4 regions of the Sporosarcina sp. Y352 genome follow, and region 4 is predicted to be linked to each of the others. Evidence: riboswitches for the same ligand, from Rfam matches in the RefSeq annotation. Region 4 holds a riboswitch; each other region holds the start of a gene.
The links. A riboswitch is a leader RNA that binds a small molecule or an ion and turns the genes downstream of it on or off. The one in region 4 is predicted to bind S-adenosylmethionine.
Positions count from the first base shown of each region.

Region 1: linked by a shared signal. The riboswitch ahead of mtnK (S-methyl-5-thioribose kinase) and the one ahead of AC1TO6_RS14125 (methionine ABC transporter ATP-binding protein) in region 4 are both predicted to bind S-adenosylmethionine.
Region 2: linked by a shared signal. The riboswitch ahead of AC1TO6_RS16400 (5-methyltetrahydropteroyltriglutamate--homocysteine S-methyltransferase) and the one ahead of AC1TO6_RS14125 (methionine ABC transporter ATP-binding protein) in region 4 are both predicted to bind S-adenosylmethionine.
Region 3: linked by a shared signal. The riboswitch ahead of cysC (adenylyl-sulfate kinase) and the one ahead of AC1TO6_RS14125 (methionine ABC transporter ATP-binding protein) in region 4 are both predicted to bind S-adenosylmethionine.

Region 1 is NZ_JBXCJE010000009.1:65,897-69,108, forward strand. It holds gene AC1TO6_RS14960 (glycerol-3-phosphate dehydrogenase/oxidase) at 1-1,480, opposite strand, end outside; SAM riboswitch class I at 1,698-1,800, shown strand; gene mtnK (S-methyl-5-thioribose kinase) at 1,874-3,079, shown strand; gene AC1TO6_RS14970 (2,3-diketo-5-methylthiopentyl-1-phosphate enolase) at 3,079-3,212, shown strand, end outside.
Region 2 is NZ_JBXCJE010000011.1:100,338-103,549, forward strand. It holds gene ureG (urease accessory protein UreG) at 1-42, shown strand, start outside; gene AC1TO6_RS16395 (urease accessory protein UreD) at 110-841, shown strand; SAM riboswitch class I at 981-1,094, shown strand; gene AC1TO6_RS16400 (5-methyltetrahydropteroyltriglutamate--homocysteine S-methyltransferase) at 1,546-2,658, shown strand; gene AC1TO6_RS16405 (hypothetical protein) at 2,705-2,899, opposite strand; gene AC1TO6_RS16410 (hypothetical protein) at 2,941-3,183, opposite strand.
Region 3 is NZ_JBXCJE010000003.1:52,930-56,141, forward strand. It holds gene AC1TO6_RS05775 (phosphoadenylyl-sulfate reductase) at 1-359, opposite strand, end outside; gene cysC (adenylyl-sulfate kinase) at 593-1,192, opposite strand; SAM riboswitch class I at 1,373-1,473, opposite strand; gene AC1TO6_RS05785 (TraB/GumN family protein) at 1,613-2,782, opposite strand.
Region 4 is NZ_JBXCJE010000008.1:58,106-61,317, reverse strand. It holds gene AC1TO6_RS14145 (arsenate reductase family protein) at 133-492, shown strand; gene gcvH (glycine cleavage system protein GcvH) at 567-950, shown strand; gene AC1TO6_RS14135 (toprim domain-containing protein) at 1,158-1,499, shown strand; gene AC1TO6_RS14130 (thioredoxin family protein) at 1,514-1,813, shown strand; SAM riboswitch class I at 1,868-1,978, shown strand; gene AC1TO6_RS14125 (methionine ABC transporter ATP-binding protein) at 2,361-3,212, shown strand, end outside.

The DNA.
Region 1 (3,212 bases), on a different contig from region 4:
GCGTACGAACGAATTCATCTGTGATCGAGTAAAGGACTTGCGTATAGAGGTAGACGGGTAGCCCAGAATCCTGCGCCGCCTGCTCGTTTTTCTGTAATAAATCAAAAAGGATATCTACATTTGAGCCATACTTTTTCACGAGGGACTGAGCTCTTTCCTGATCCAATCCGAGCTTTATGCCTTGTTTGATTTTCCGATACATGAACGTTTCAAAGTTCCTTGAACCTCCGACGTGTCCGCCTGAAATGGGCATATTCTTCGTGCTAGACGAAGAAAATATTGTACCTGTATCTGTTTTGAGTTTTGATGCGACGACATCTACAATCGTTTCCGCCATTTTTCGATAGCCAGTCAGTTTTCCTCCAGCAATGGTAATTAGCCCCGAAGCGGACTCCCAAATTTCGTCTTTCCTTGAAACTTCGGATGCCCCTTTACCTTTTTCATTGATCAAAGGCCGTAGCCCAACCCAGCTGGATTCAATATCACTTGCCGCAATGGTCAACTTTGGAAAGATGAGAGCGATTGCGTTCATCAAATAATCGCGGTCGTTTACGGTCATTCGGGGATGAACCATGTCCCCTTTGTAATCAGTATCTGTCGTCCCGACGTACGTTTTCCCATCCCGTGGGATCGCCAACACCATCCGGCCATCTGGCGTGTCAAAGTAAACAATCTGATTCAAAGGAAATACACTTTGGTCAAAAACGAGATGAATGCCCTTCGTCAAACGAATTTCCCGTGAATCCAAGGAGTTGTCTTTCTCCCTCAATGTATCCACCCATGGACCGGCGGCGTTCACTATTGTTTTTGCACGTATTTCACTAGTTTTGCCATTTAATTGGTCAACTACGGATACGCCTGTAACTTTTCCTTCATTATAAATAAAATCGGTCACTTTTGTATAATTGTGTACAGTAGCGCCTTGACTGACAGCTTCTTTGATCACTTCAATCGTCAGTCTCGCATCATCCGATCGGTATTCGACGAAACGGCCAGCCCCAAGTAACCCTTCAGCCCTAAGTTTAGGTTCCGCATGCAACGCTCTTTCTCTGGTCAACATGCTTTTTCGTTCTTCTTTTTTCACGTCCGCCAAGAAATCATAGACGCGTAAACCGATAGAGGTACTGAATTTACCCATTGATCCGTCCTTATAAATCGGCAAAAGCAGCCACTCGGGCTTCGTCACATGGGGTCCATTTTCATAGACAACCGCCCGTTCCTTGCCTGTTTCCGCAACGATCTTCACTTCAAGGTTTTTCAGGTATCGCAAGCCGCCATGAATCATTTTTGTAGAACGGCTGGACGTCCCAGCAGCAAAATCCTGCATTTCCACAAGCACTGTTTTCATGCCGCGACTCGCAGCATCCAAGGCAATTCCGGCCCCCGTAATGCCGCCCCCGATGATTAATACATCAAATTCTTCCGCTTGTAATGTTGAAAGTACTTCACTTTTATGTAACTCATTAAATTGTTCAGTCATTTTAGTTAAAGCCTCCACATATTTTATTCGTTCATTAATTATACTACAATTTAGATAACTGAATCTCTTGATTTACAAAACGTTTAGAAAATAGCAATATATAGTCAGTGTTTTAACTATTTGGTGGGTTTCAATTAAATAGACAATGGGTAAAAGTCATGCTATAATTTCATATAACATTGTGAGAATCTAATGGTAATTAAAAATAATAAATATACTCTTATCAGGAGCAGGCGGAGGGAAAAGCCCGATGAAGCCCGGCAACCGACTCAATTGAGCACGGTGCTAATTCTTACAGCATTTATGCTGAAAGATAAGAAGTTGTGTGAAAAACCTCTTCTTAACTGAAGGGGTTTTTTTATCATCATAGACGATGCAGAAGGAGGATAAAACATGAATATATCAAGTAGTCAACAGGAACTGGCAACCTATGCATTCTTAGAATTAGATGAAATTGTGATGTATGTTAAAAAGCGTGGCTTCTTTAGTGAACAAGAAGAAGTTGTTGTGACGGAAGTAAGTGATGGGAAGATCAATCATGTTTATCGATTAACGGGGGAACAGAAGAGCTTGATACTCAAGCAGGCTGTACCTTACGCGAGGATTGTAGGAGAGTCAATGCCTATCCCAATCGACCGGGTCGTTCTCGAAGCGAAAGTATTACAGGAATACGATAACATCATTCCCGGTTCTGTTCCGAAAGTGCATCTTTTGGATGAAATCATGGCAATTGTTGTGATGGAAGACATGCATCCGATGGAAATGGGACGCACGGCTTTGAATAATGGGACGGAATCTACCGTATTTGCGAAAGACATAGGCGTATTCAGTGCGAAGACCACTTTTTATACGTCCGATTTCTACCTGGATCCAAAACTAAAGAAAGAGTTGAATGCCTCTTTTACAAATCCGGCTATGCGGGAAATGACGGAAGAGCTCTCTTTCGATTGTCCATACAATTTGCATGACAGCAATTTCTTTGAAGAAGGCTTGAAAAATGATGTGTTATTTCTAAGTCAAGACCACCAGTTAAAGCTAGAAGTGGCGAAATTAAAACATAAGTTTATGACGAAAGCGGATGCGCTCATCCATAGTGATTTACATAGTGGTGCCATTTTTATGGGTGAAGACAAAACAGTTGTATTCGATACCGAGTTTGCTTGTTTTGGACCGTTCGGATTTGACATGGGGCATTTTATCGCAAGCTTGTTGTTAAATGGAATCGGACATCCTGAATTTCAAACGAAGCGCTATGAACAAGCGCGGGAAGCTTGGTATGCGTACGCCGATACATTCGCTCAAGTTTGGAGAGAAGAATCCAATGAACCATATACACAACTCGACGGCTTCCTGACGCATGTAATGGATGAGAACTTTACCGATATGCTAGGGTATGCAGGCTGCGAATTGGTCCGCCGCTCTATTGGTATTGCACAAATTGACGATTTAAATTATGAAGAAGATGAAGAAAAACGTATGGCCAGAAGGAAAAAAGTGTTGGAGCTCGGGAAGTATTTGATACTTAACCGTAATACAATACGCTCTCTTGAAGAATTGGAGAGCTGGTTCATCGACAGTAGTCACAAGGAGGAATTTTAATGGGAGTTACAGCCACTTATCTATTTCCGACACATCCAGAGCAAGAAAAAATAGCGGAGCAACATGCACTCGGGCTCACAATTGGGTCTTGGACAGACATTCCGCATCTTGAACAGCAGCAATTGAAGCACCA
Region 2 (3,212 bases), on a different contig from region 4:
ATGCTGTTGGAAGGCGCGGAATCCGCTGGTTCAAATGCTTAATCCGACCCGCTCCATCCATCACGGAAAACTAGATGTAGAGTTCGAGTTTAGAAGGGGCTATACACGGATGCCTCATGTTTACCAGCAGCCTCCTTTGAAGGCAAGCCGCGAACTTTACGATGGGAAAGACCCGACAGCGACGGTTTACATAATGGAATCGTCTGGCGGGATGGTTGCAGGGGATCGAAATGACATTACGGTAAAAATTGCACCAGACAGCAGCGCGAGGCTGATTCAGCAGTCAGCTTTGAAAATCTATCCGTCCCATACAGGGGATACTTGTGTGTTGACAATCGATGTCCAGCTCGCCGAACGAGCGCGTCTGGAATGGATGCCTGAAGTCATTATTCCATTCGCTGATGCGAAGTTCCAAGTCGACACGACACTTAGGCTAGCCGCTGATTCAACGGTATTATGGGGAGAAATCCTCGCCCCGGGTCGCGAAAAGCGCGGTGAAATTTTTGACTATGAATCATTGAAATCAAACTTTAAGATTTTCGTTGAAGACGAACTGATCGCCTTTGATTCACTGCATTTTTCACCGAAAGAAGTTGACTTAACTGGTATTGGTGTACTGGGAGACGCAATGTATGTGGGTTCGATCTGGCTAGTAACTCCTAAAGCTAAGGACATAGATATCCGTTCATTACAGGAAACACTACGGGTGGAAGAAGGTTTGAAAGCCGGTATGACAAGGCTTGAAGGAAATGCAATCCATTGCAGATGGCTCGCGGTTGATCAGTGGATGATGCAAGAAGAGATGAAACGGGTTTATGCACTTTTGGCGTCAATGGTTTGAGGGGCCACTCCGGTTGGGGTGTCTTTTTTGTTTGCCTAACTTGTCAAAGAACAGACATAACTAAAATATTTTATATATTCTGTATTGACATTCTATTTGAAGTCGCGTATTGTACTGGTTAACAACTAAATACGTAACTTTCTTATCCAGAGAGGTGTAGGGACTGGCCCGATGATACCTCAGCAACAGACTTTTTAAGTACTGTGCTAATTCCAGAAGCGTAAGTGTAATGCTTACTGCTTGGAGATGAGAAGAGCAAATAGCGAATTCGCCAAAACCTCTTCTATAAATTTAGAAGGGGTTTTTTGTTCTTTCTGGAGACCAAAGTTACCTTCAAAAAATGAAGGGAGAATTATTATGTTTTTGAAAAATCCACCAATTAAATTGAGTTATCAACAAACTTAGATAAAGTGCCCTCAAAAGACTCAGTCGTTTTTAACATCGTTCCGAAGCCAGAAAAAGCATCCGGGTTTCCAGTCCGCTCATACGCGCGACTGCCGAAAGAGAAGGGAAATAACCCGCTCATACGCGGAACTGTCGTAAGAAAAGAAAAATAACCCGCTCATACGCGGTACTGCCGAAAGAAAAGAAAAATAACCCGCTCATACGCGATACTGCCGTAAGAAAAGAAAAAGAGTTCGCCCATTCGCGTCCTGTTCTAATAAAATCAAAATCCACTAAAAAACAGAAAGAGGGAATTTACTATGACAAATCAAGCGACAACACTAACGAAAGCACCATTCAGAGCGGACCATGTTGGAAGTTTACTACGACCGGATAACTTGCATAAAGCGCGCAAAGACTTTAAAGAAGGCACAATTACTGCACAACAATTACGAGAAGTAGAAACACAGGAAATTAAACGGGTGGTTGATAAGCAAATTGAAATTGGTTTGGAACTTGTAACAGATGGTGAATTTAGACGTACATGGTGGCATTTAGACTTCTTGGAGCATCTGAATGGAATTGAAGGATTTGTACCTGAGAAGGGTTACACATTTGACGGGGTTGAAACTGAAAAATACGACGTTCGCAACACAGGTAAGATTTCATTTAACCCCAATCATCCATTCATTCAAGACTTTGTTGAGCTTAATGAAATCGTTGGCGGCCGTGCCGTTGTGAAACAAACGATTCCGAGCCCAAATCAACTCTTTAATATTGGAATACGTAATAGTGACATTTACCCTGACGTTGAAGAATTTGCAAACGATGTTATTCAAGCATACAAAGATGCTTTGAAAGCATTTTACGAAGCGGGTGTACGCTACTTACAGTTGGATGATGTCTATATTGCCGGGCTATCTGCACCGGAAATCCCGTTCAATGACGGAACCTATTCAAGAGAACAATTAATCGACTTGGCACTGCGCGTCATTAACGGTGTGTTAGAAGACAAGCCGGAAGACTTAGTCGTAACAACACACTTATGCCGCGGAAACTACCAATCAACGTGGGCGTTTGAAGGAAGCTACGCACTGATTGCGCCAACACTCCTTGCAAAAGAAAAAGTAGATGGCTTCTTCTTGGAATATGATGATGAACGTTCAGGAGACTTTAAACCATTGGATCATGTTCCAAATGGTGGAGCAAAAGTCGTGCTTGGTGTTGTTACATCGAAAAATGGAGAAGTAGAAGACAAAGATGCGGTTATCGCGCGCATTCAAGAAGCGGCGCAATACGTGCCACTTGAACAGCTGTGCTTGAGCCCACAATGCGGATTTGCATCAACGCATCACGGAAACAAACTGACAGAAGAACAGCAATGGGAGAAATTGAAATTCATTGTAGACGTAGCGAAAGAAGTCTGGGGCTAAATAAAATAAACCTGAATAAAGCTCATTTGCTTTGTTCAGGTTTTTTTCATTCCACAGTAAATGGTACAGCGACAGATAACTCGTACAACGGCTCACCAAGCGATAAAAATGTTTTCACAAGACGGTATTCACCTGGGATCAGTGTCACACCGAGCGCGTCGACCGAAAAAGTCTGGCGTGCTTTGCTTCCGGATGACAATACATTTCCATAGTCTTTGAAGGACGGATTCTTTAAGAACACGGCATCTGAATACGTAATGACAAACCACTGGCCATCTTTATTTAATTCAATATGAAAAACTCACCCAATTGATAGTCGGATGAAGTGGCATTTTGTACGACTGTCTTGATAACAGATGGTGATCCCAGGAAAGCATCTTCTTCAAGCGTAAGTGATAACCCTTCTTCGGATGCATGCATCTCTTGGTCAGGAACTGGGTAAGACAATGTAGAAATGGTAGATTCATTTCCGCAGGCGGTGAGAAGAGATATAAGAATAAGTACAATTGTTAGTTGTTTTTTCATAAAAGGGTACACCTCCACTTCCATCATAT
Region 3 (3,212 bases), on a different contig from region 4:
TCTGGTTGTCTTTCCCATAGTTTTTCTCCATGTGCATCAGCCTGTTCTTCAACCGTTAAGGCTGGCTTTTTCATTTCTATATCGAGCTGTGGATAACGCGTTTTGATGTCATCGATGAGGGTATACGTTTCTTGAAAATGAAGCCCTGTATCCAAAAACACCACTTTAGCAGTTGGTTTTGTTTTCGAAATCAAATCAAGCATTACAATTCCTTCTACACCAAAGCTACATGCATAGACAAGATCAGCATCATATTCGTCATAAGCCCATCTCAAAACATTTAAAGCACCCTTTGACTCGTCGTCAATGTTAAACGTTTCAGTAGGCTTAAACCATGTGTCATACGTCAGTTTCACCATAGAAACTTCTCCCCCCATAAAATTAATGATGTAACTTCTCTTTTTAAGACGAAGTTAACCATTCAATGGTTAAAGCCATCTATTGTTCATATGTTCGGAATTTTACATCCAATTAGAATTCCCGCTCTACTTATGATTGAAATTAACAATATCTTTATTAATCCTATCTGTCAAGTCGGTTTAAAGGTATTCTATTCCTACAATATCAAGAAGTTACATATCTATTGGTTTTTTCAGATATATTTATTTTCGTTTAAATAATTTACGATGACTTTAACTGATTCTTCAACGCTTAGCTTATTTGTATCAATAGTGATTTCTGGGTCAACAGGTACGTCATAAGGAGCATCGATTCCTGTGAAATTTTTCAACTCTCCCAATCTGGCTTTCTTGTAGAGTCCTTTTGTATCGCGTTCTTCACATGTTTCTAAACTAGCCTTCACGTAAACTTCGATAAATTCATTTGGTTCGACGAGGTCACGCACTGTATCCCGATCTTCCTTGTATGGAGAAATGAACGCTGTTAACGTGAACAATCCTGCATCAATCATTAGTTTTGAGACTTCACCGATTCTACGAATATTTTCCGTGCGGTCATCTGGACTAAACCCTAAATTCTTATTTAAACCATGCCGAACATTATCCCCATCCAACCGATAGGTATGAATACCTTTTTTATGTAACGCTGTTTCTAACGCTACTGAAATCGTCGACTTTCCTGACCCTGAAAGTCCTGTAAACCATAGAATTGCACTTTTATGCCCCTTAGCTTCTTGGCGATTCTCTTTTGTTACCTCTGATTCGTGCCAAACGATATTTGTAGATTCTGTCATTATTTTCTCCCCCATTTTCTCTATTTAATTTACAAAAAAAGACAACTTTTAAGCCGATACAAATAATCGATTAAAAGATGCCTTTAGTTGTCTAATTAGCATGTATTCTATTGTGTGGAAAATAAAAAACCACTTCTTAATAGTGCAAGAAGAGGTTAATTAATCGAACAAAAAATTCTCTTCTTATCTTCTAAACTTTCGTTTAATGGAATTGGCACAGTACTAAACAGTCTGTTGCCGAGGTTTCATTGGGCCAGTCCCTCAACCTCTCTGGATAAGATATGAACTATTAAGTTGAGACCAATATTACATTATGAAAAAGACATTGTCAATGACTTATCAGATAATAAATTAAAGTCTATTGGTTTAATTGGTTTTAAATATCCTTCTTGTGTAGATAACAAAAAAACTATCTATTTTTCATTTAAAGTTCTCAAAGAATACACGTATGACATCAGCTCCACCTATAAAGGTACCTAATGTACCTCCTAGGTTTGTGAGGACGACAACCAATAAGACTCGTGTTACCCTATTTGCCCAAAAACCTTTAATCGAAAATACATCTTCAGATAATCTTTCGAAATCGCCAACGCTTGGTCTACGGAAAAATGCCTGAACAATTCCGGATACCCACCCCGCTGCAATCAATGGATGTAGGGTTGTTATAGGAGCCGAAACAAAGGCAGCCAAAATGGCTAGTGGATGTCCCAGTGCCGCAGCCGCACCAATTGCCGAAAGACTACCCGTCCACAATATCCAACTTAGCGCTTGGTCAAAACCCGCTGAAGGATTTGAAATAAAAGTATATGCAATTATAGAAAGAAGGAGCACTGGAATTGCCCACCCAATAATTTTAGGTAGTTTTGATTTGACGGGCGTTTGCGATAATGCTTGTAAATCATGCTCATTATGAATTTCCTTGGTAATCCCTGGAATATGTGCTGCTCCTAAAACAGCCACTACTTTTTTCCCCGGTGCATCTTTAATTTTCTGTGCTAAATACTGATCACGTTCATCAATTAAAGGCTCCTTTAGTTTCGGAAAAGTTTCTGTGAAATCGTTTAATACAGCATTTAAAGTGTCTTTTGATTTCATTTTTTCTAGGTCTTCTTCAGAAATGCTTTCTTTGCTGAATATACTATAGACGACCGACGTGAGAAGTTGGCTTTTCCCCATGAAACCGATGTTGCCCCAAATTCTGGAGAACGTTATTTGAATATTACGATCGGCGAGCACAAGTTCTGCACCAACTTCTTTTGCCGATTCAATCCCCTGAATCATTTCCTGCCCAGGCTTTATATTAAATTGTTTTGCTAAACGGTTTTGAAAGGAGGAAATTGCCAGATTCATTAAAAGTAAAGATGCTTTCTTTTCTTTTATTACCTTAAAAATATCTGTCTCCTTCCACTTGCTTCCTTCCATGATAGATTGATAACGTTGTTCATCCAATTCAATACAAACCGAATCAGGTCTCTCTCTGTCGATTACTTCTTTTACCTGATCTGCACTTTGCTTTGAAACGTGGGCTGTTCCAATAAGAATTAATTCTTTTCCATCTAAATTTATTCTCGTAATATTTTCTTCTTGCATGAACAAACATCCTTTGTAGAACTAATTTCTTATTAGTAACCTCAATCCAGTGATCACCAAAAGACGGTCTAATATTAATAATGAATCAGTTTGAAACAAAATTCAATTATATTTCATTATTAATTAAATATGAGTCATTCCACCAAGGAAAAATCGTTAGATAGAATATGTGAAATCCTTTGGCTAGACTTGCTTTAAAAAATTTTGCGTTCCTTCGTCTTTAGGATATACAAAGATTTCTTGTGGGTGTTCCCTCATCAAGAATAACCCCGCCATCTTCATCTAAACGCCCACAATCACCGAGCGTAATTCCATTATTCACAACTGTATCACGATCTTCTTCATTCAGATATTCTGCGAAGATAATGTATGAACGGCACAACGGAAATTAATTAAAACGACAAAAAAACACCTATTACGACCATAGTGT
Region 4 (3,212 bases):
GCAAGTATATGGTTATTCAACAGACGTGACATATTAATGAAGTAAAATTGCAGATTTCACACTGAGATCCTGCTGTCTATATATGCCAGGTAGTTTTTTCTGTTATACTGTGAAAAATGGAGGCGTTGCGGTATGGGATTAATTTACTACGGTTACCCGAAATGCGGGACGTGTAGAAAAGCGAAAAAGTGGCTTGAAACGAATAACTTGGACTTTCAAGAAGTGAACATTGCGGAAGCTCCTCCGTCAGAAGAGGAACTTGGAAAGATGATTGCAGCTTCTGATTTGGAATTGAAAAAGTTTTTCAATGTCAGCGGCATGAAATATAGAGAGCTTAATTTGAAAGACAAACTGCCTACAATGTCCGATGAAGAAAAAATTAGTTTGCTATCATCAGACGGTATGCTCATCAAAAGACCGATTGTTTATGGAGAAGGAAAAGTAACTGTCGGTTTCAAGGAAGAAGAATTTAATAAAGTCTGGGGCAATTAAGTTACAGTCTTGTCTTTATCAGAGAAATATGACAGAATTGAAGAGAATGAAACTATTTATTTGGAGGGGTATAAATGAGCACACCAAAAGATCTGCGTTATTCTGAAGAACACGAATGGGTAAAGGAAGAAAACGGTAATTACCGCATCGGTATTACACACTTTGCACAATCTGAACTTGGAGATATCGTATTCGTTGAACTTCCATCTGTTGGCGATGAAATCAAAGCGGACGAGCCTTTCGGAAGCGTTGAGTCGGTTAAAACAGTATCTGAATTATATGCTCCAATCAGCGGTAAAGTACTTGAAGTGAACGAAGGACTAGAAGACAGCCCTGAATTCGTCAATGAATCACCGTATGAAAATGCATGGATGGTCGTCGTTGAACCTTCTAACACTTCTGAGTTGGACGAACTTATGTCTGCAGAAGCGTATGATAAAATGACAATCGGAGAATAATTGAAAATTATTCAGCAGTAGTTCAAAACCTTGCTGAATAAATTTCAAGCCTCCGGCGGATGCTACAGATTTTGAAAGGAGTGAATTGAGCAAGCTCAATTCAAAATCTGGGCGCAAATACGCCGAGGCGTATTTGATTTAACTGAGCGCCGGAATAATTCCGGCGTTTTTTGCATCTTACTGTCGATTTGCGAAGGAGGAACTCTCTTGTCGGATGAAAAAATCATCATAGTAGAGGGCGGTTCGGATAGAAAAAGATTAGCGCGTATACTTGCGGAGTCAGTCAAAATCATTTGTACGAACGGTACAGTAAGCCCATATCGGCTTGAAGAGTTGCTTGCGCCCTATGAAGAACAGGACCTGTATGTTTTTGTCGATGCTGATGAAGATGGTGAAAAAACGCGTATATTATTTAAAAGAGAATTTCCAGCAGCAATCCATCTATATACAGAAAAAGAGTACCGGGAAGTGGAGACGACCCCGTATAAAGTGTTAGCTGAAATACTACAAGATGCGGAATTCAAAATCCGACCCGAATTTTTACTTTAAAGGATGTAAGATAAATGGAAAATTGGACACGCGAACAGTGGGAGGCAACTTTGAAGGACTCACCCGATTCTGCGTTTTATTTATATACACCGATGTGTGGTACATGTGCAGTCGCTTCTAAAATGATGAACGTCATTTCTGTCATGAAACCGGAAATGCCAATCGGGAAAGCGGATTTGAACTATGTGCAATCTATGGCAATTGACTATGAAATTGAAAGCGTTCCTTGCTTGTTGATACAGAAGGATGGCGTTTTACAACATAAAGTCTATGCTTTTCAGTCAGTCCCGTATCTGTTGGAATTGATTGATTGACAATCAAGACAGGAATTTGATATAATACGACTTAACCAACAATTGAATAAGTCGCTCTTATTAAGAGAGGTGGAGGGATAGTGCCCTACGAAGCCCGGCAACCGTCACGAAAGTGAAATGGTGCCAAATCACACAAAGTGCATAGCATACTTTGAGAGATGAGAGATTGGACAAACGTTTATTTTATGATAACGTAAAGCCTTTCTGCCCGTCTGCAGGAAGGTTTTTTTTGTACAGAAAAGCGGAAGGCGCCTGCAGCTAGACACATGAAAAGCGGAAGGCGCCGGTTAGGCCCGACAGGCATAAGACATGCTGGCGAAGCGGCGCACTTTGCCGCACAGCCGGTATGGCTTATGACCCGAGGGGCTGGCGCCTGTAGCTAGACACCAGAAAAGCAGAAGGCGCCGCTAAAGGAACGCAACCTAAGTTCGCGACGTCCTGTCGCAACGGTTGCATGACCTGCATCCTGCCGGCCCCCGACAGGCATAAGACAACGAAAGAATTCTTAATTTTAATTTACATAGACAAAATTTCAGAGGTGAAATCAATGATTCAATTAACGGATATTAATAAACGGTTCGGTGAAGGACCCGGCAGTATTACAGCGGTTGAAAATGTATCACTCGAAATAGCTGATGGTGAAATTTTCGGTGTGATCGGTTATAGTGGCGCTGGAAAAAGTACTTTGATTCGACTGTTGAACGGTCTAGAAATGCCTACTTCAGGAAGTGTGAATATCGGCGGTTTGGAAATGTCGGCTATCAAAGGCAAAGCGTTGAGGGAAGCGCGGCAGAAAGTGAGTATGATTTTTCAACATTTCAACTTGCTGTGGTCGCGGACGGTGAAAGACAATATTGCATTCCCTCTTGAAATCGCGGGTGTGCGAAAAGCCGAGCGCGAAAAGAAAGTGGCGGAACTGATTGAACTGGTTGGTTTGACTGGTCGAGAAAATGCATATCCATCAGAATTGTCGGGCGGTCAGAAACAGCGTGTAGGGATAGCTCGTGCACTTGCAAACGACCCTGAAGTCCTACTTTGCGACGAGGCGACTTCTGCTCTTGATCCGGAAACGACGGATTCGATACTGGATCTTCTGACTGGTATTAATGAAAGGCTTGGACTGACGATTGTTCTCATCACACATGAAATGCACGTAATCCGGAAAATCTGCCATAGGGTTGCAGTCATGGAAGCTGGGAAAGTTGTCGAGATGGGGGACGTACTCGATGTGTTCCAATCGCCAAAAGAGGCCATTACGAAGCGATTTGTTTCTCAAGTGACGGAGCCCGCGGAAGCGAAGCAGGCAATGGCGCATATTAAGGATGAATTTCCAACAGGTACACTTATCAAGCTTGTGTTCGTTGGTGAGCAGACGGAACAACCTGTGCTCGCAAGTCTC